3 regions of the Rhizobium sp. BIGb0125 genome follow, and region 3 is predicted to be linked to each of the others. Evidence: predicted binding sites of a transcription regulator. Region 3 holds the regulator's gene; each other region holds the start of a gene.
The links. The regulator PhoB, encoded in region 3, activates phosphate uptake and scavenging genes when phosphate is short. The targets are predictions, from matches to a motif close to TGTCATNNANCTGTCAT.
Positions count from the first base shown of each region.

Region 1: the regulator PhoB is predicted to act here: its motif matches at 3,516-3,532, upstream of M2418_RS04155 (LTA synthase family protein).
Region 2: the regulator PhoB is predicted to act here: its motif matches at 1,194-1,210, upstream of M2418_RS04675 (alkaline phosphatase).

Region 1 is NZ_JANUDV010000002.1:17,442-22,813, forward strand. Features, by position in the region: cobalamin riboswitch at 1-142, opposite strand, end outside; gene M2418_RS04140 (TolB family protein) at 182-1,012, opposite strand; gene M2418_RS04145 (glyoxalase superfamily protein) at 1,195-1,572, shown strand; gene M2418_RS04150 (NAD+ synthase) at 1,709-3,388, opposite strand; gene M2418_RS04155 (LTA synthase family protein) at 3,587-5,372, shown strand, end outside.
Region 2 is NZ_JANUDV010000002.1:127,535-132,906, reverse strand. Features, by position in the region: gene soxR (redox-sensitive transcriptional activator SoxR) at 66-533, shown strand; gene gpt (xanthine phosphoribosyltransferase) at 599-1,099, opposite strand; gene M2418_RS04675 (alkaline phosphatase) at 1,263-2,705, shown strand; gene M2418_RS04670 (universal stress protein) at 2,784-3,629, opposite strand; gene M2418_RS04665 (competence/damage-inducible protein A) at 3,764-4,528, opposite strand; gene wrbA (NAD(P)H:quinone oxidoreductase type IV) at 4,778-5,372, shown strand, end outside.
Region 3 is NZ_JANUDV010000005.1:441,811-447,182, reverse strand. Features, by position in the region: gene pstC (phosphate ABC transporter permease subunit PstC) at 1-49, shown strand, start outside; gene pstA (phosphate ABC transporter permease PstA) at 46-1,371, shown strand; gene pstB (phosphate ABC transporter ATP-binding protein PstB) at 1,388-2,203, shown strand; gene phoU (phosphate signaling complex protein PhoU) at 2,306-3,025, shown strand; gene phoB (phosphate regulon transcriptional regulator PhoB) at 3,056-3,739, shown strand; tRNA gene M2418_RS16475 (tRNA-Leu) at 4,071-4,157, opposite strand; gene M2418_RS16470 (ABC transporter substrate-binding protein) at 4,703-5,372, shown strand, end outside.

The DNA.
Region 1 (5,372 bases), on a different contig from region 3:
CTTCCGCTGCCGCCTTCCCGGAACATCCAGTGGCGATTGGTGCAGCAGATGTCCGCCTTACAGCGTTGGGCACGCTCCGGTCTTGCACCGGATTCCCGATTCTCCCGCACGTCGTGCAGGCACCTGACGGCAGTGCTTATGTCCGCTAGATCGCGCAAATGCAAGCCGCGTGCATGTGGCGTCAGGTCGCCGGGAAATACCTGACATAGGCGAACTCATCGCCATCAGGCGACCAGTTGGGCGAGTTCATGGTGCCCTGCCCGCCAAACAGCTCAAACAGCGTCTCGACATTGCCGCCATCGGTATCCATCAACCGCACCCGCACATCGAGGTCACGGGGATGGTCAAAGACATCGGCGTCGTAGGACACGAACACCACCTTGTCGCCTGATGGCGACGGATGTGGAAACCAGTCTCCAAAATTACTGTCGGTTACGCGCTCGACGGATGAGCCATCAGTCTTCACACGCCATATCTGCATCAGCCCGGTGCGGCTGGAATTGAAATAGATCCACTGGCCATCGGCGGAGTAATCCGGCCCGTCATTACGGCCCTCACCATGCGTAAGACGTGATTCAACTTCGTTCTCTATGTCCATGGAATATATATCAAAAACCTGATCGCGAATGCCGCAGTAGGCAAGTGATTTTCCATCCGGTGACCAGCCATGCCAATAGGATGGCAAATTGTGCGTCATCAGCTTTGGCGTGCCGCCGGAAGACGGCAGCAGGTAGATTGCGCTCTTGCCAAACTCCACCTTGTCGGAAATGGCATAAAGCGAACCGTCGGGCGAAATGCCATGGTCGTTGTTGCACAGGGTCGCAAAACCTGTGTCCACCTTGACCGGTGTCGGATCACCCGAAAGCGACAGGCGATAGATCAGCCCATCGGCATTAAGCAGAAGGTATTGGCCATCCGGCGACCAGTTGGGCGCTTCAAACAGCGCCTCGGTCTGCCAGACCACACGCATCTGACGGGTGCGGATGTTGTAGATTTCGATGGAACTGCGCACGCATCCTCCCGGGATTACTCATCAACAGGATTGAGCGGACATTTTATTTGCCTCGCCCGACACCTTCACATAATGATCCTATTGCCGCAGGCACCGTCCTGCAAATTCAAATAAGGAGAACAGCAGCGTTTCGGCACCGTACGTTTACCCTGCCCCGTTTCTCCCAGGTTCGAGGTTCTGCGATGAATTCCATCGCCGATCAAGGCATCCGTATTGGCCGGATTGCCGCCATGCTTCCCGTCAAGGACATTCAAAAGGCCCATGACTTCTATGTCGGTGTTCTCGGCTTCACCAAGGTCTTTGAAAACGGCAATCCCGTCGGTTTCATGATCCTGAAGCAGGGCAATGCCGAGCTGCATCTGACCCTGCAGCCGTCACACAAGGCAGCCCCCTTCAACGTTGCTCACATGATGGTGAGTGACGTCGATGCCCTGCATAGGCTGTGCAAACAACATGGCCTGCGCATCATCAAGGGTCTGCAGGACAAGGATTACGGCCTGCGCGCCTTTGTTTTTGAAGACCCGGATGGCAACCGCATCGATGTCGGTCAGGTAATCTAGGTACGGGAATGGTGTCGCGCCGACGCGCTCCGCTGGATCTCTGTGACAAGCATAGAGACGACGAGAGTCGTGTTGCAGCCATACACGGCAACCCACCATACAAAACGGCGCGGTTTGAGCCGCGCCGTTCTTATCTCTACCGGTCTCTGAACCGGTTGGTGATCGGGTAACGGCGATCACGCCCGAAGTTCTTCTTGGTAATTTTCACACCCGGCGCAGACTGGCGGCGCTTGTACTCCGCAAGATAAAGCAAATGCTCGATGCGATGTACGGTCGTGACGTCATGGCCGCGCGCCACAATGTCATCCACCGACATTTCCTGCTCCACCAGGCATTCCAGGATATCATCCAGCACCGGATATGGCGGCAGTGAATCCTGGTCGGTCTGGTTTGGACGCAGTTCGGCCGATGGCGCCTTGGACAGGATGTTCGCCGGTATCACCTCACCGGACGGACCAAGCGCGGTTGGCGGCACATGTTCGTTACGCCATTTCGAAATGGCGTAGACCTGCATCTTGTAGAGGTCCTTGATCGGGTTGAAGCCGCCATTCATGTCGCCATAAAGCGTGGCGTAACCCACCGACATCTCGGACTTGTTGCCGGTCGTCACCACCATGGAGCCAAACTTGTTGGACACCGCCATCAGGATGGTGCCACGGGTACGGCTTTGCAGGTTTTCTTCGGTAATGCCCTCTTCGGTGCCCTCAAACAGTTCGGCAAGCGAAGACAGGAAACCTTCCACCGGCTCGACAATCGGCACGATGTCGTAACGGCAGCCCAGCGCCTTGGCGCAATCGGCAGCGTCTTTCAGCGATTCATCCGACGTATAGCGGTATGGCAGCATGATGCAGCGAACACGCTCTTCACCCAGCGCATCGACCGCAATCGCTGCGCAAATGGCGGAATCGATACCACCGGACAGGCCAAGCACGACGCTCTTGAAGCCGTTCTTGTTGACGTAGTCGCGGAAGCCCAACAGGCAGGCGCGGTAATCCGCTTCCTCGCCCTCGGGGATTTTCGACATCGGGCCGCTGTGGCAGTGCCAGCCGTTCTCAGTGCGCTTCCAGTCCGTGACCGCAAGTGTCGCCTCAAACTGGCTCATCTGGAATGCCAGGCTCTTGTCGGCATTCAGCGCAAAACTTGCGCCGTCGAATACCAGTTCGTCCTGCCCGCCAAGCTGGTTTGCAAAAATCAGCGGCAGATTGGTTTCGATAACCTGACGTAGCGCCACCTGATGGCGCACTTCCACCTTGCCGCGATAGTAGGGCGAACCGTTGGGCACCAGCAGCAATTCAGCACCGGTTTCCGCCAGCGTTTCGCACACGCCCATATCGTTCCAGATTTCTTCGCAAATTGGGATACCTAGCCTGACACCACGGAAATTGACGGGACCGGGCATTTCGCCGGCCACGAATACACGCTTTTCGTCAAACTCGCCGTAGTTCGGTAGGTCGATCTTGTCGCGCAGCATCAATATCTTGCCGCCGTCCAGCACGGCGACCGAGTTGTGGCGGCCAAGTTCACCCTGTCTTGGGAAACCGACAATGACGCCGGGACCGCCATCGGCGGTGTCTGCCGCCAGATCTTCAACCGCCTTCAGGCAGGCATTGAGAAACGCCGGCTTCAAAACCAGATCTTCCGGCGGATAACCTGAAATAAACAGCTCGGTCAGAAGCAGAAGGTCAGCACCTTGGCTGGCCGCATCTGCCCTTGCCTCACGCGCCTTGGCGAGGTTGCCCGCCACGTCGCCAACCGTTGGATTGAACTGCCCGATAGCAATTCGAAGAGTATTCGGTGTGGTGTGTAAGTCGCTCATACATAACCATTTAACGTGTGGCGTCTTACTCCGCAATCAGTGATGAGAAGCACAGGCGCGGTCACGTAAATTTCATCCCGAAACACTGTGCATTTTCAACAGTTCATGTCGCGTTCATGAAACTTATGTGACAGTTACATGACAAATTGACGACAGATCTTTTCATGATTCTGTGACCATACCGCCGGAGTGACGACATTGAGTAAATCGGTTCCCGAGATCGAGGAAACCGAGAGGGCTGCTTTTGCCCTTTCAACAAGAAGTATCAAGCGCATAACGATGCTGCTGGGCGAAGCGGTTTTCGTGGTGAATACACTGCTTGGCGCACTGCTTCTGGTCGTTCTCCTGGAATGGATTGCCCGCGGCACGCTGACCGATGTGGGCACATTTTTAACCTCGACTGCCCGGCCCGGCATGACCACGGTTGCTGCGGTCTTTTTGGCGATGATCGCACTCGACGCGCTGTTTGGCCGCCACTACCAGTCGTTTATCATTGCGGTACCGGCACTGCTCATCCCGGCCCTCATTTCCAGCCAGAAGCAGTTCTACCTTTCTGACCCGCTCTACCCGTCCGACATGCTGTTTGGCCGGCAGATTTTCCAGCTGCTGCCTGCCATGTTGCAGGCACGGCCGCTGGCGGCAGTCGGTGTGTTTGCCGGTCTTGCCATTGCCATTGTTGCCATCGTTTTTGCAGCCCGCTTCATCTACAAGGCGTCGCCTGCGCTGCCACTCACCGGCCGTCTGTGGCGCTTGGCGCTTGCCGTTCCGGTTTTGGCCGGTCTTGGTTCCCTGATGGAATATTCGCAATATTCCTGGATCCGCGATCGCCTGAACATTATTCCGATGATGTGGGACCAGAAGGAAAACTATCGCCATAACGGTTTTGTCATGGCCTTTACCTTCAACATTCCGATGGCCAATGTCTCGGCACCAGACACCTATAATGCTGACAATATTGCCGATATCTATGCCGACGGTTCGGCCTTCGCCATCAACAACAGCAAAAGACCTGACGTTATCGTCATCATGAACGAGTCGCTGTGGGACCCGCGCAAGCTCTCCAACGTCTCGCTGACGCCAGACCCGATGCCGACCATTCGCGCCACCCAGTCCGGCAATGTGTTTTCGCCGGAATTTGGCGGCATGACGGCCAATGTGGAATTTGAGGCGCTGACTGGCTTTTCCAACGCCTTCCTGCCCTATGGCAGCATTCCCTATCAGCAATATATACGCGGCCCTGTGCCATCGCTGGCGACCTTCTTCCGCGCTGAGGGTTATTCGGCCATTGCCATGCACCCGTTCCAGGAATGGTTCTGGAACCGCAAGGAGGTCTATAAGTCGTTTGGCTTTGAAGAGTTCCGCTCGGAAGAAAACATGCCGGCCATGGAAAAGCGCGGCATCTTCGCCTCTGACGAGGCGCTGTTCGAGCAGATCATGAGCACGGCCGATAACGCGCAGAACCCGCTGTTCCTGTTTGCGGTGACGCTGCAGGGCCATGGCCCCTATGAGGCTAACCGTTACGCCAACAATTCCATTCGCGTTGATGGCAAGGGCAATCTTTCGCCCAGTGCAGAAGACGCGCTGGCGACGTATGCGCAGGGCGTGAACGAGTCCGACAAAAGCATTGCGCGCCTGATCGACTGGGCCAAGAAACGCAACCGCGAAACCATCATCGTGACCTTTGGCGATCACCTGCCACCGATGGGTCAGGTCTATGTCGAAAGCGGCTATATGCCGGGCATGGTGGCGACACGCCGTGCACCTCTTGAGGTGATGAAGCGCGAACATGAGACACCTTTGGTAGTGTGGTCGTCCAAGTCAGGTACACGCAAAAACATCGGCTCTATCAGCCCTGCCATGTTGCCGTACCACGTGCTGAAAACTGCTGGCATGGATGATCCTTTCTACACCGGCATGCTTGGCCGTGTGCAGAAGCAATACCCGGTTGTGGACCGTCACATGCTGGTGGATGCCAAGGATAACG
Region 2 (5,372 bases), on a different contig from region 3:
GGAAAATCCTTTGGTGTTGAATAATCCGTGTGGTAGTTCCTCAAGTAAGGTTGAGGTCAATAGTGATGACAAAAAAACTTCGGCAATTGCCGATTATGCGGGACTTGAGTGTGGGCGAGGTGGCGGAACGCGCCGGTGTTGCCGTGTCAACCTTGCATTTTTATGAGGCTGAAGGGCTGATCAAGGGCTGGCGCACCAGTGCCAACCACCGGCGTTACGGGCGTGATGTGCTGCGCCGCATCGCCATTATCAAGGTTGCGCAACGTGCCGGTATTCCACTGAAGGAAATACAGGGCGCGCTTGGCGCATTGCCGGATGAGCGAACACCCAATTCGAAGGATTGGCAGCGATTGGCGGCGGATTGGCGCTCAGACCTCGATGACCGTATTGCCCGGCTGACACGGCTGCGCGACCAGTTGACCGGCTGTATCGGCTGCGGCTGTCTGTCCACCGATGAATGTCCCTTGCGCAACCCCGGTGACGTGCTGGGTGAAAACAGTGTTGGTCCGGTGCTGCTGGAGCCGAATGGCTGACACAAAAAAGGCCGCGCCAAGCGCAGCCTTTTGAGATGTCATAGAATGACGTGCAATGACGCGGATCAGCCGCGCGAACCCTTGGCAATTGGCTCCTGATAGGAGAAGCCCATGTCCCATGGGAAATAGATCCAGGTGTCCTGGCTGACCTCTGTCACGAAAGTGTCGATCATCGGCACGCCTGATGGCTTTGCGTAGACACAGGCAAAATGCGCTTGTGGCAACATGTCGCGCACTTCCGAAGCGGTCTTGCCGGTGTCGGTCAGATCGTCCACCACCAGAATGCCCTTGCCCTGTTCGGTGGTCAGTTCAGGCGAAATGCCCTTCAGCAGGTTCATCTCACCCTGATTGACGTAGTCATGGTAAGACGCGATGCAAACTGTCTCGATGAGACGGATGTTCAGTTCGCGCGAAATGATTGCGGCAGGTACCAGACCGCCGCGCGTAATACAGACGATAGCGCGGAAATCCTGGTTCAGACCTGCGAGGCGCCATGCAAGTGCGCGCGCATCTCTGTGGAATTGATCCCATGAAACGGGGAAAGCTTTATCGGGGAGAGAAGACATGAGAAAAGCCACCATGAGCGTGTTGTGTTGATGGCTTTCGCTAATAGCGGCAACACCGCTGAAAAATCAAGCTTTCCACAGGTCGCCTGGTTCGTTTCACACAGCTGTTATAAAATTACACTAGCTGCTTTCCTGTTTCCTAATTCCCGCAGGAGAAGAAAAAATGCGTATTTTTAGCAAATTTGTCGCCGCATTGGTGATTGGCACAACTTTGACGACGCCTGTGTTTGCGCAGGATAAGCCGGCAAAGAACGTCATTCTGCTGATTTCGGATGGCGCAGGGATCAATACATGGCACGCCGCCAGCTATTATCGCCACGGCGCGCTGGGGCATGAAGTGTATGACGATTTCGACGTGAAGGTGTTCTCGTCCACGCATCCGCTCAACACCTCCAACACCCCGACCAAATCTGCCGAAGGCACCGTGACGTTCGATCCTGCCGAACTCTGGAAGTCGGAAAAGTCTGACAGCGTGTTTGAAGGTTCGCTTGGTAACTATCCCGGTTATTTCACCGGATATGACTATACCCGCGCTTATTACACAGACAGTGCTGCCGCTGCCACGGCTCTGGCCAGCGGCGTAAAAACCTACAACAACGCCATCAACTGGTCGAACAACGACGAGAAGCTGAAGCACATTGGCGAATATGTCGTTGAAAGCGGTCGCGCCCTTGGTGTTGTCACCAGCGTTCAGTGGAGCCATGCAACACCGGCCGGGTTCCTTGCCCATAATGCAAGCCGCAATGAATATGCAGCCCTTGGCAAGGAAATCGTTGAAAGCGGTCTCGCAACCGTTGTCATGGGGTCCGGCCACCCGCTGTTCGATAATAATGGCAAGGCAGTCGAGCCAAAGGATGACAAGGCCTATCGTTACGTTGGCGGCAAAGACACCTGGGACAAGTTGACATCTGGCGAAACCGCCTACAAGCTGATTGAAACCAAGGCTGACTTTGAAGCTCTGGCAGCCGGTTCGCTTGACCTCGGTGACAAGACCAAGGTCATCGGCACCGTTCAGAACAACGCGACCACCCAGTTCAACCGCAGCGGCGTTGGTTTTGGCGACAAGCTGGAGAACCAGCCTGAATTGGCCACCATGACCAAGGCAGCCCTGAACCTAATCTCCAAGGATGAAGACGGTTTCTTCCTGATGGTCGAGGGCGGCGCGGTGGATTGGGCAGCCCATGCCAACAACCTGCCACGCATCATTGAAGAGCAGATCGAATTCAACGAAGCCGTTGAAGCGGCCGTCAAATGGATCGAAGAAAACAGCTCTTTCGATGAAACAATGATCATCGTCACCACCGACCACGGCAATGGCCTGCTGCAGGGACCGGATTCCGATAGCAAAGCCTATTCCGACATCATCAACCAGGGCGCTGGCGCCATGCCGCTGGTGCGCTGGAACTCCGACACCCACACACGCGAACTGGTTCCGGTTTTCGCCAAGGGCAATGGTTCGGATTTTTTCACCAAGAATGCAAAGCCGCATGATGGTCTGGCCCGTTACCACGTTCCTGCTGCAAGCCAGGTTTACGTTGATAACACCGACATCTTCCGCGCGTCTGCTGCCGCGCTCGGCATCACCGTTGACCAGAAGACCAACTGATCAAACGGCAGATAACAATGGAAAAGGGCGGCAAAATTGCCGCCCTTTTTCTATTTGGTCTGATGGGGACTTGAAGCTTTAACGCGACAGCAGCGTCAGCGCGGTCATCGAATCCAGAAGCGTGCGGGTCACGCCGCCAAACAGCATTTCCCACCAGCGCGAATGGGTATAGGCACCCATGACCAGCAGATCGATACTGTCATCTGAAAGGCGGTTTTCAATTGCCGCATGGGCCGAAAGCGTGCCTGAGGTCGCTTTGGTGGCCACGGTCACCTTCACGCCGTGGCGCGCAAGGGTTGCTGCGAGTTCTGCACCAGCCATAGCCGGTGACTGCGTCGCGGTTTCTGGCGGATCAACCGTGAAGATCTCGACGCTTTCCGCTTCCTTCAGGAAGGGCAGAGCATCAAAGGCCGCACGCGTGGCTTCGCGTGAACCGTTCCAGGCAATCAGCACCCGCTTGATCGGTTTGGGTTCGGTGAGAATATAAGGCACCAAAAGAACCGGGCGGCCGCTTTCAAACAGAAAGCTTTCAATATCGGAACGGCTGTCGGAAAGGCTGGATGAATCGCTCTGTCCGGCAATCACGATATCGGTGCAACGGGCGCTGTCGACGGCGGATGAGGAGGTATAACCAACCGAGGAAACGAAGCTGCGCCACTCATGCGACACACCATTTTCCGAGAGTTTTTGCTCGAAAATCCGGGCAATTTCCTTTGTTTCTTTTTGCGCAATATCCTGAATAGCCTGAATGGAGGCAGGATCGGGAATTTCCATGGGTGCAACGACGGGTACAGCCGCCATGGTTTCCATATGCAGGCCAATCACATGCGACGAGAACCTGTTCGCCAGAGCAATGGCGAATTCACTAACCTTTGCTGCGTTTTGAGTGCTGTCCAGAACGGTCAGAATTGTTTTGTAGCTCATGACGATCTCCTCAATGGTATGCGTCTCAAGTGTCTTGAGACTGGTCCTTCTCGAAATATGTCGCCTTGATCCTGATCAAGTTCTCACCGTCTTTCGGTCCGGTGAAAAGATAACGCGCCAAAGCACTTAACGGTTCACGTGCTGGCGGCAGCCTTTTCACGTCCGATCTTTTCCAGCATGTCTGAAACCGCCTGCGCTGCCGCATGCAGTACCGCCGCATCACGAGCGCGCACCACGATTTCGGTCGAAAATCGCTGCCCGTCATATTTAGGGTAGGAGCCAATGCTGGTTTCAGGATGGTTTTTCTGAACTTCGCCCAGTGCCGTGCCGATATCGCCTTCGCCGTATGGGCTGGCAACCGACTGCGACAGCAGCTTCACACCGGTTTTCAGGTGCGGGACGACATTATGCACCATGGCCTGAAAGACCTGCGGCACACCGGCCATCACATAGACATTGCCGATGTTGAAACCGGGGGCGGTCGAAACAGGATTTGCGATATGGGCAGCACCTTGAGGCAGACGCGCCATGCGCTGGCGGGCCTCGGTAAATTCCATGTCACGGGCGCGGTACATATCGGCCAGCAGGCGCATGGCTTCCGCCTCATGCACGCACGGCACGCCAAAGGCTGCGGACACCGCATCGGCGGTTATATCGTCATGGGTCGGACCAATTCCGCCCGATGTAAAGACATAATCATAACGGCTGCGCAGTGCATTCAACGCCTCGACAATGGCATCCTGCTCGTCTGCGACAATGCGGACTTCCTTGAGGTCGATACCCGACAGGGTAAGCACATCGGCGAGGTGTCCAATATTCTTGTCTTTGGTGCGGCCTGAGAGCAGTTCATCGCCAATGGCAAGCATGGCGGCGGTAACGGAAACGGGTGCAGTGGTCATGAAAAATCCGCGGTTGTGTCTGTTGAACGTAGCGCGATGCCGATGGAATGCAAGCGCGTCATTGCTACGAAAAAGTGAATGCAAGACAAAAAGCGTTCAACATCATTGAACAGTGCGTCTTGATGTGATCGGCTGGTGAGGTTGCAGCATCCGGGCTACATCTTTGTCACGTAATTGATGAGCGGCAGGATTATGCTCCTACAACTTCTGAAACGGGTCTTCGGCCCTCAAGCAAAGGAAACCGAGAAAATGGCAAAAGTACTGGTTCTGTATTATTCCTCCTACGGCCACATTGAAACCATGGCATATGCCGTGGCGGAAGGTGCAAAGTCTGCTGGTGCAGACGTTGTCGTAAAGCGTGTACCTGAACTGGTTCCGGAAGAGGTTGCCAAGTCCTCGCACTTCAAGCTGGATCAGGCAGCACCAATCGCAACGGTTGATGAACTGGCTGAATATGACGCGATCATCGTTGGTGCTGGCACACGTTTCGGCACGGTTGCCTCGCAGATGCGCAATTTCTGGGACCAGACTGGCGGTCTGTGGTTCAACGGCAAGCTGGTTGGCAAGCTCGGTTCGGTATTCACCTCCACAGCGACCCAGCACGGCGGCCAGGAATCCACCATTCTCAGCTTCATCCCAACCTTCCTGCACCACGGCATGGCCGTTGCCGGTCTGCCATACGCCTTCCAGGGCCAGATGGGTGTTGATGAAATCAAGGGTGGTTCGCCTTATGGTGCGTCGACCATCACCGACGGTGACGGTTCGCGTCAGCCTTCGGCCATCGAACTCGAAGGCGCAAAGTACCAGGGCGCGCACATTGCCAAGCTGGCTGCCAAGCTCGCTT
Region 3 (5,372 bases):
TATCTACGCGCTTTACATCGTGCGCAAATACCGGGAGCAGTATGAATGACCGACGCAGTTTCCTCGCCGGCCTCCACTCCGTCTGCCAAGGCGTCCACAAACCGTCGCGATATCGGTATCAAGCGTCGTTACGCTGCTGAACGCCGGTTCCGTGCCTATGGTGTCGCTGCGATCTCGTTTGGCTTGATTTTTCTCGCGCTGTTGCTGTGGTCGGTTATTGGCAAGGGCTATACCGCCTTCCAGCAGACGATGATCACGGTGCCTGTCGAGTTCTCCGAACAGGTTATCGACCCGAAAAATGAGCGCGCTCAGGATCCTGCAAAGTTGATGACCGCCAACTACCCGATCCTGGCACGCGACGCCGTTGCCAAGGTTCTGGGTATTGCACCTGACAACCGTGCAGACCTGCGCGCTGTCAATGCCATGATCTCCGATAGCGTGCGCACTCAGCTTCGCGATATCGTGACCAAGGATCCGTCGGTTATCGGTACGACCCGCAACGTGTCGCTGTTGGCGGCGGGTGACATCGACTCTGCTTACAAGGGTCAGATCGACCTGTCGGTGGCCGAAGCCAGCCGCAAGGTAAAAGACAACCAGGTTGGCTGGATGAACCAGCTTGCTGAGGCTGGCCAGTTGGCCAAGCACTTCAACACCGGCATCTTCTTCAATGGCGCATCCAGCCGTCCGGAAGCCTCTGGCGTGGGCGTTGCGCTGATCGGCTCCTTCTACATGATGCTGATCGTTCTGGTGCTGTCGCTGCCAATCGGTGTTGCCGCTTCCATCTATCTGGAAGAGTTTGCTCCGAAGAACCGCTTCACGGACCTCATCGAAGTTAACATCAACAATCTCGCGGCCGTTCCGTCCATTGTGTACGGTCTGCTTGGTCTGTCGGTGTTCATCAACTTCATGGGCTTCCCACGTTCGGCATCGATTGTTGGTGGTCTGGTGCTGACCCTGATGACCCTGCCAACCATCATCATTGCTACCCGTGCGGCGCTCAAGGCAGTGCCGCCATCTATCCGCGCTGCGGCCCTAGGCCTTGGTGCATCGAAAATGCAGACGATCTTCCATCACGTATTGCCTCTGGCCATGCCCGGTATTCTGACCGGCACGATCATTGGTCTTGCACATGCTCTGGGTGAAACCGCACCGCTGCTTCTCATCGGCATGGTGGCCTTCGTTGCCAACTACCCGACCACACCAATGGACCCTGCTACTGCCTTGCCAGTCCAGATCTACATGTGGGCAAATGAAGCAGAACGCGCTTTCGTAGAGCGTACATCGGGAGCAATCATCATATTGCTTCTGTTCCTGATTGTTATGAATGTAGGCGCAATCCTTCTGCGTCGACGTTTCGAACGGCGCTGGTAAAAGGAGCTTGAAGCAGATGAACATGATGTCGGAAGCAGCAGTTGAAAAGGCGCTGGACAAGAAAATGAATGATGTTTCGCTTAAGATGATCGGCAAGGACGTTTCGGTTTATTACGGTGAAAAGCGTGCGCTTTTCGACGTGAACCTCAACGTTCGCGAAAACACCGTAACGGCGCTGATCGGCCCATCGGGTTGTGGTAAGTCCACATTCCTGCGCACATTGAACCGCATGAATGACACCATTGATGGTTGCCGCGTTACCGGCAAGATCACCCTCGATACGGATGATATCTACGATCCGGCCATCGACGTGGTGGAACTGCGTGCCCGCGTCGGCATGGTGTTCCAGAAGCCAAACCCGTTCCCGAAGACGATCTATGAGAACATCTCTTACGGCCCACGTATTCACGGCCTGGCAAAGTCGCGTGCGGACATGGACCAGATTGTTGAATCCAGCCTTCACAAAGCCGGTCTCTGGAACGAAGTAAAGGATCGCCTGCATGAATCTGGTACCGGTCTTTCCGGTGGTCAGCAGCAGCGCCTCTGCATCGCCCGTGCGGTTGCCGTTAGCCCGGAAGTCATCCTGATGGATGAGCCTTGCTCGGCTCTGGATCCGATTGCAACGGCACGTGTGGAAGAACTGATCCACGAACTGCGCACCAACTACACGATCGTCATCGTGACGCACTCGATGCAGCAGGCAGCTCGCGTTTCGCAGCGCACGGCGATGTTCCACCTCGGCCATCTTGTCGAAGAAAACGACACTGACAAGATGTTCACCAATCCAGACGACCAGCGCACGCAGGATTACATCATGGGACGCTTCGGCTAATCTTGGAGTAATCGCCCGCTGTTAACGTGAAAGAATTGTGCCGGAGCGACTTGGAGCCATTTAGCTTCGTCTCGCGTCCTTGCAGAAGCCGGAGACTTTGAAATGACATCGACACATTCGCATATCTTGTCTGCTTATGACGATGAGCTGAAATTCCTGACACGCCGCATCTCTGAGATGGGTGGTCTTGCAGAACAAATGTGCGCGGATGCAGTTCGCGCATTGGTCAACTCCGATGCGGCTTTGGCCCAGAAGGTCATTTCAGAAGACGTCGTACTTGACCACGCGGAACGCGAAATTGGTGACAAGGCAATTGTGACCATTGCCAAGCGTCAGCCAATGGCGGCCGACCTGCGCGAAATCATCGGTTCCCTGCGTATTGCAAGCGACCTGGAGCGCGTTGGCGACCTTGGCAAGAACACTGCCAAGCGCGTAATCGCTGTTCAGGGCACGGGCGTACCACGCAAGCTGGCACGCGGCTTGGAGCACCTGTCCGAGCTGGCACTGGTTCAGCTCAAGGAAGTGCTTGATGTTTACGCAACGCGTTCTGCCGAGAAGGCCAATGCCATCCGTGAGCGTGATGAAGAAATCGACGCTATGTATACCTCGCTGTTCCGCGAACTGCTGACATACATGATGGAAGATCCGCGCAACATCACCACCTGCACGCATTTGCTGTTCTGCGCCAAGAACATCGAACGTATCGGTGACCACGCAACCAATATCGCCGAAACCATCTATTACATGGCAACAGGCAGCCAGCTTGAAGGTGATCGTCCGAAGGACGACAGCTCCAACACGCTCGGTGCTGTAACCGAATAATAGATAGACGGACTTGAGCGGAGTACAGCCATGTTGCCGAAGATCGCAGTCGTAGAAGATGAAGAAGCCCTGAGCGTTCTGCTGCGTTACAATCTAGAAGCCGAAGGCTACGAAGTCGACACGATCACCCGTGGAGACGAAGCAGAAATTCGTTTGCAGGAACGGGTTCCTGACCTTCTGTTGCTGGACTGGATGCTGCCGGGTGTTTCCGGCATCGAACTGTGCCGGCGCCTCAGAATGCGGCCTGAAACAGAACGCCTGCCGATTATCATGCTGACGGCGCGTGGTGAAGAAAGTGAACGCGTTCGCGGTCTCGCCACCGGAGCGGATGACTATGTCGTCAAGCCGTTCTCCACGCCAGAATTGATGGCACGTGTGAAAGCCATGCTGCGCCGTGCGAAGCCCGAGGTGCTGTCTTCGGTGCTGAAATGCGGTGATATCGAGCTTGATCGTGAAACGCACCGCGTTCACCGTAAAAGCCGTGAAGTGCGCCTTGGGCCAACCGAGTTCCGCCTGCTGGAGTTCCTGATGTCCTCACCGGGACGCGTGTTCTCACGTTCGCAGCTGCTCGACGGTGTCTGGGGGCATGATATCTACGTCGACGAGCGTACTGTCGACGTGCATGTCGGACGTCTGCGCAAGGCGCTAAACTTCTCCAATATGCAGGATGTCATTCGCACAGTTCGTGGTGCGGGTTATTCGATGGAAGCCTGATCCGGCTTTTCATCATATAAAAACATCAAAGGCGCGGCTCATAGTCGCGCTTTTTGTTTTTGGGAGAGCTTTCACTACCCATGAGCTTGCAACTCATCGCTGCTACCGTCCTTCGATATGAGGACTTGGCATCCCCGCTTTGGGGCAAAATTGGCCTGAAAACTTGCGGTTTCAGACACGCCCAATCCGACGAGTAAAACTGCGTGCTCGAACTGGTCGAAATCTATCATTTTCGGACAGGCTGTGAGGAGTAATTAAGGCCCTAAACGCAAAAAAGCTCCGGAGACCGGAGCTTTTTTGCAGGCTGATTTAGATAACTAAATCAAGAAATTGGTGCCCAGAAGAGGACTCGAACCTCCACACCCTTGCGAGTACCAGCACCTGAAGCTGGCGCGTCTACCAATTCCGCCATCTGGGCGACGGAGAGCGATGTACGGCGAGCAGCGCTCTATGTCAACGGACTTTTTTATTTTTTATGACAAATTGTTTTCAGTCATACAGATTGGCGATTCAACTAATTGAAAATAAATAGTATTTTTACGTGAAATTTTCCGCGCATGGTTTTGCACAGCCTCTAAGCCCTTGTTTTATGCGGATTCTGCGTTTTGTCTGATTTGCCAAGGTGCTGGTTTTGCGTGGCACCAATTCCGTCACATATCAGAGCCTTAAAATCAGGCTGGCCTGTATCGATACAGGAATCTCTGGTTGTGACAGAATAAATCATATCTTTACGTAATAAGGGGGCTTCCGCCTTTGCCTCTCGTGATGCTAAGACAGCTTTTCGGTTAAAGCGCCCGTTATTTTGGCAATGGGGGCAGCGAGGCTGGAACAGCAAAACGGAAACTGCCTTGTGAAGCTCTTCCCGTGTTGTGGCTCCGGCATCGGAACAGACTGAAATTACGATAATGACTCAACCATTCCCGCCTGTTGGCACAAGCGGGAACATAAAAGTGGGAGCTATACATGAATTCCAAAATTGGCCTCATTGCGGCAGCATTGCTGTCTGCAACATGCTTCGCCAATGTAGCAAGCGCGAAAACCTTCGTTTATTGCTCCGAAGGTTCTCCAGAAGGTTTTGACCCGGGCCTCTACACCGCCGGCACCACCTTTGACGCCGCTGCGCACACTGTTTACAGCCGCCTGCTCGAATTCGAGCCCGGCACAACCAAGCCAGTTGCTGGTCTCGCTGAAAGCTGGGAAGTTTCGGAAGACGGCACGGTTTACACCTTCAAGCTGCGTCCGGGCGTAAAGTTCCAGACCACAGACTTCTTCACGCCAAGCCGTGAACTGAACGCCGATGACGTTGTTTTCTCCATCGAGCGCCAGATCAAGACCGACAACCCATGGCACCAGTATGTACCTGGTACGTCCTGGGAATATGCTGCCGGCATGGGCTTCCCGGAGTTGATCAAGTCCGTTGAAAAAGTCGACGACATGACGGTCAAGATCACCCTCAACCGTCCTGAAGCACCTTTCCTGGCAAACCTTGCGATGCCATTCGCTTCGATCGTTTCGAAGGAATACACCGACAAGCTCGCTGCTGACGGCACCAAGGAACAGCTGAACCAGAAGCCTGTTGGCACCGGTCCGTTCGCATTCGTCGGTTACCAGCAGGATGCCGTTATCCGTTACA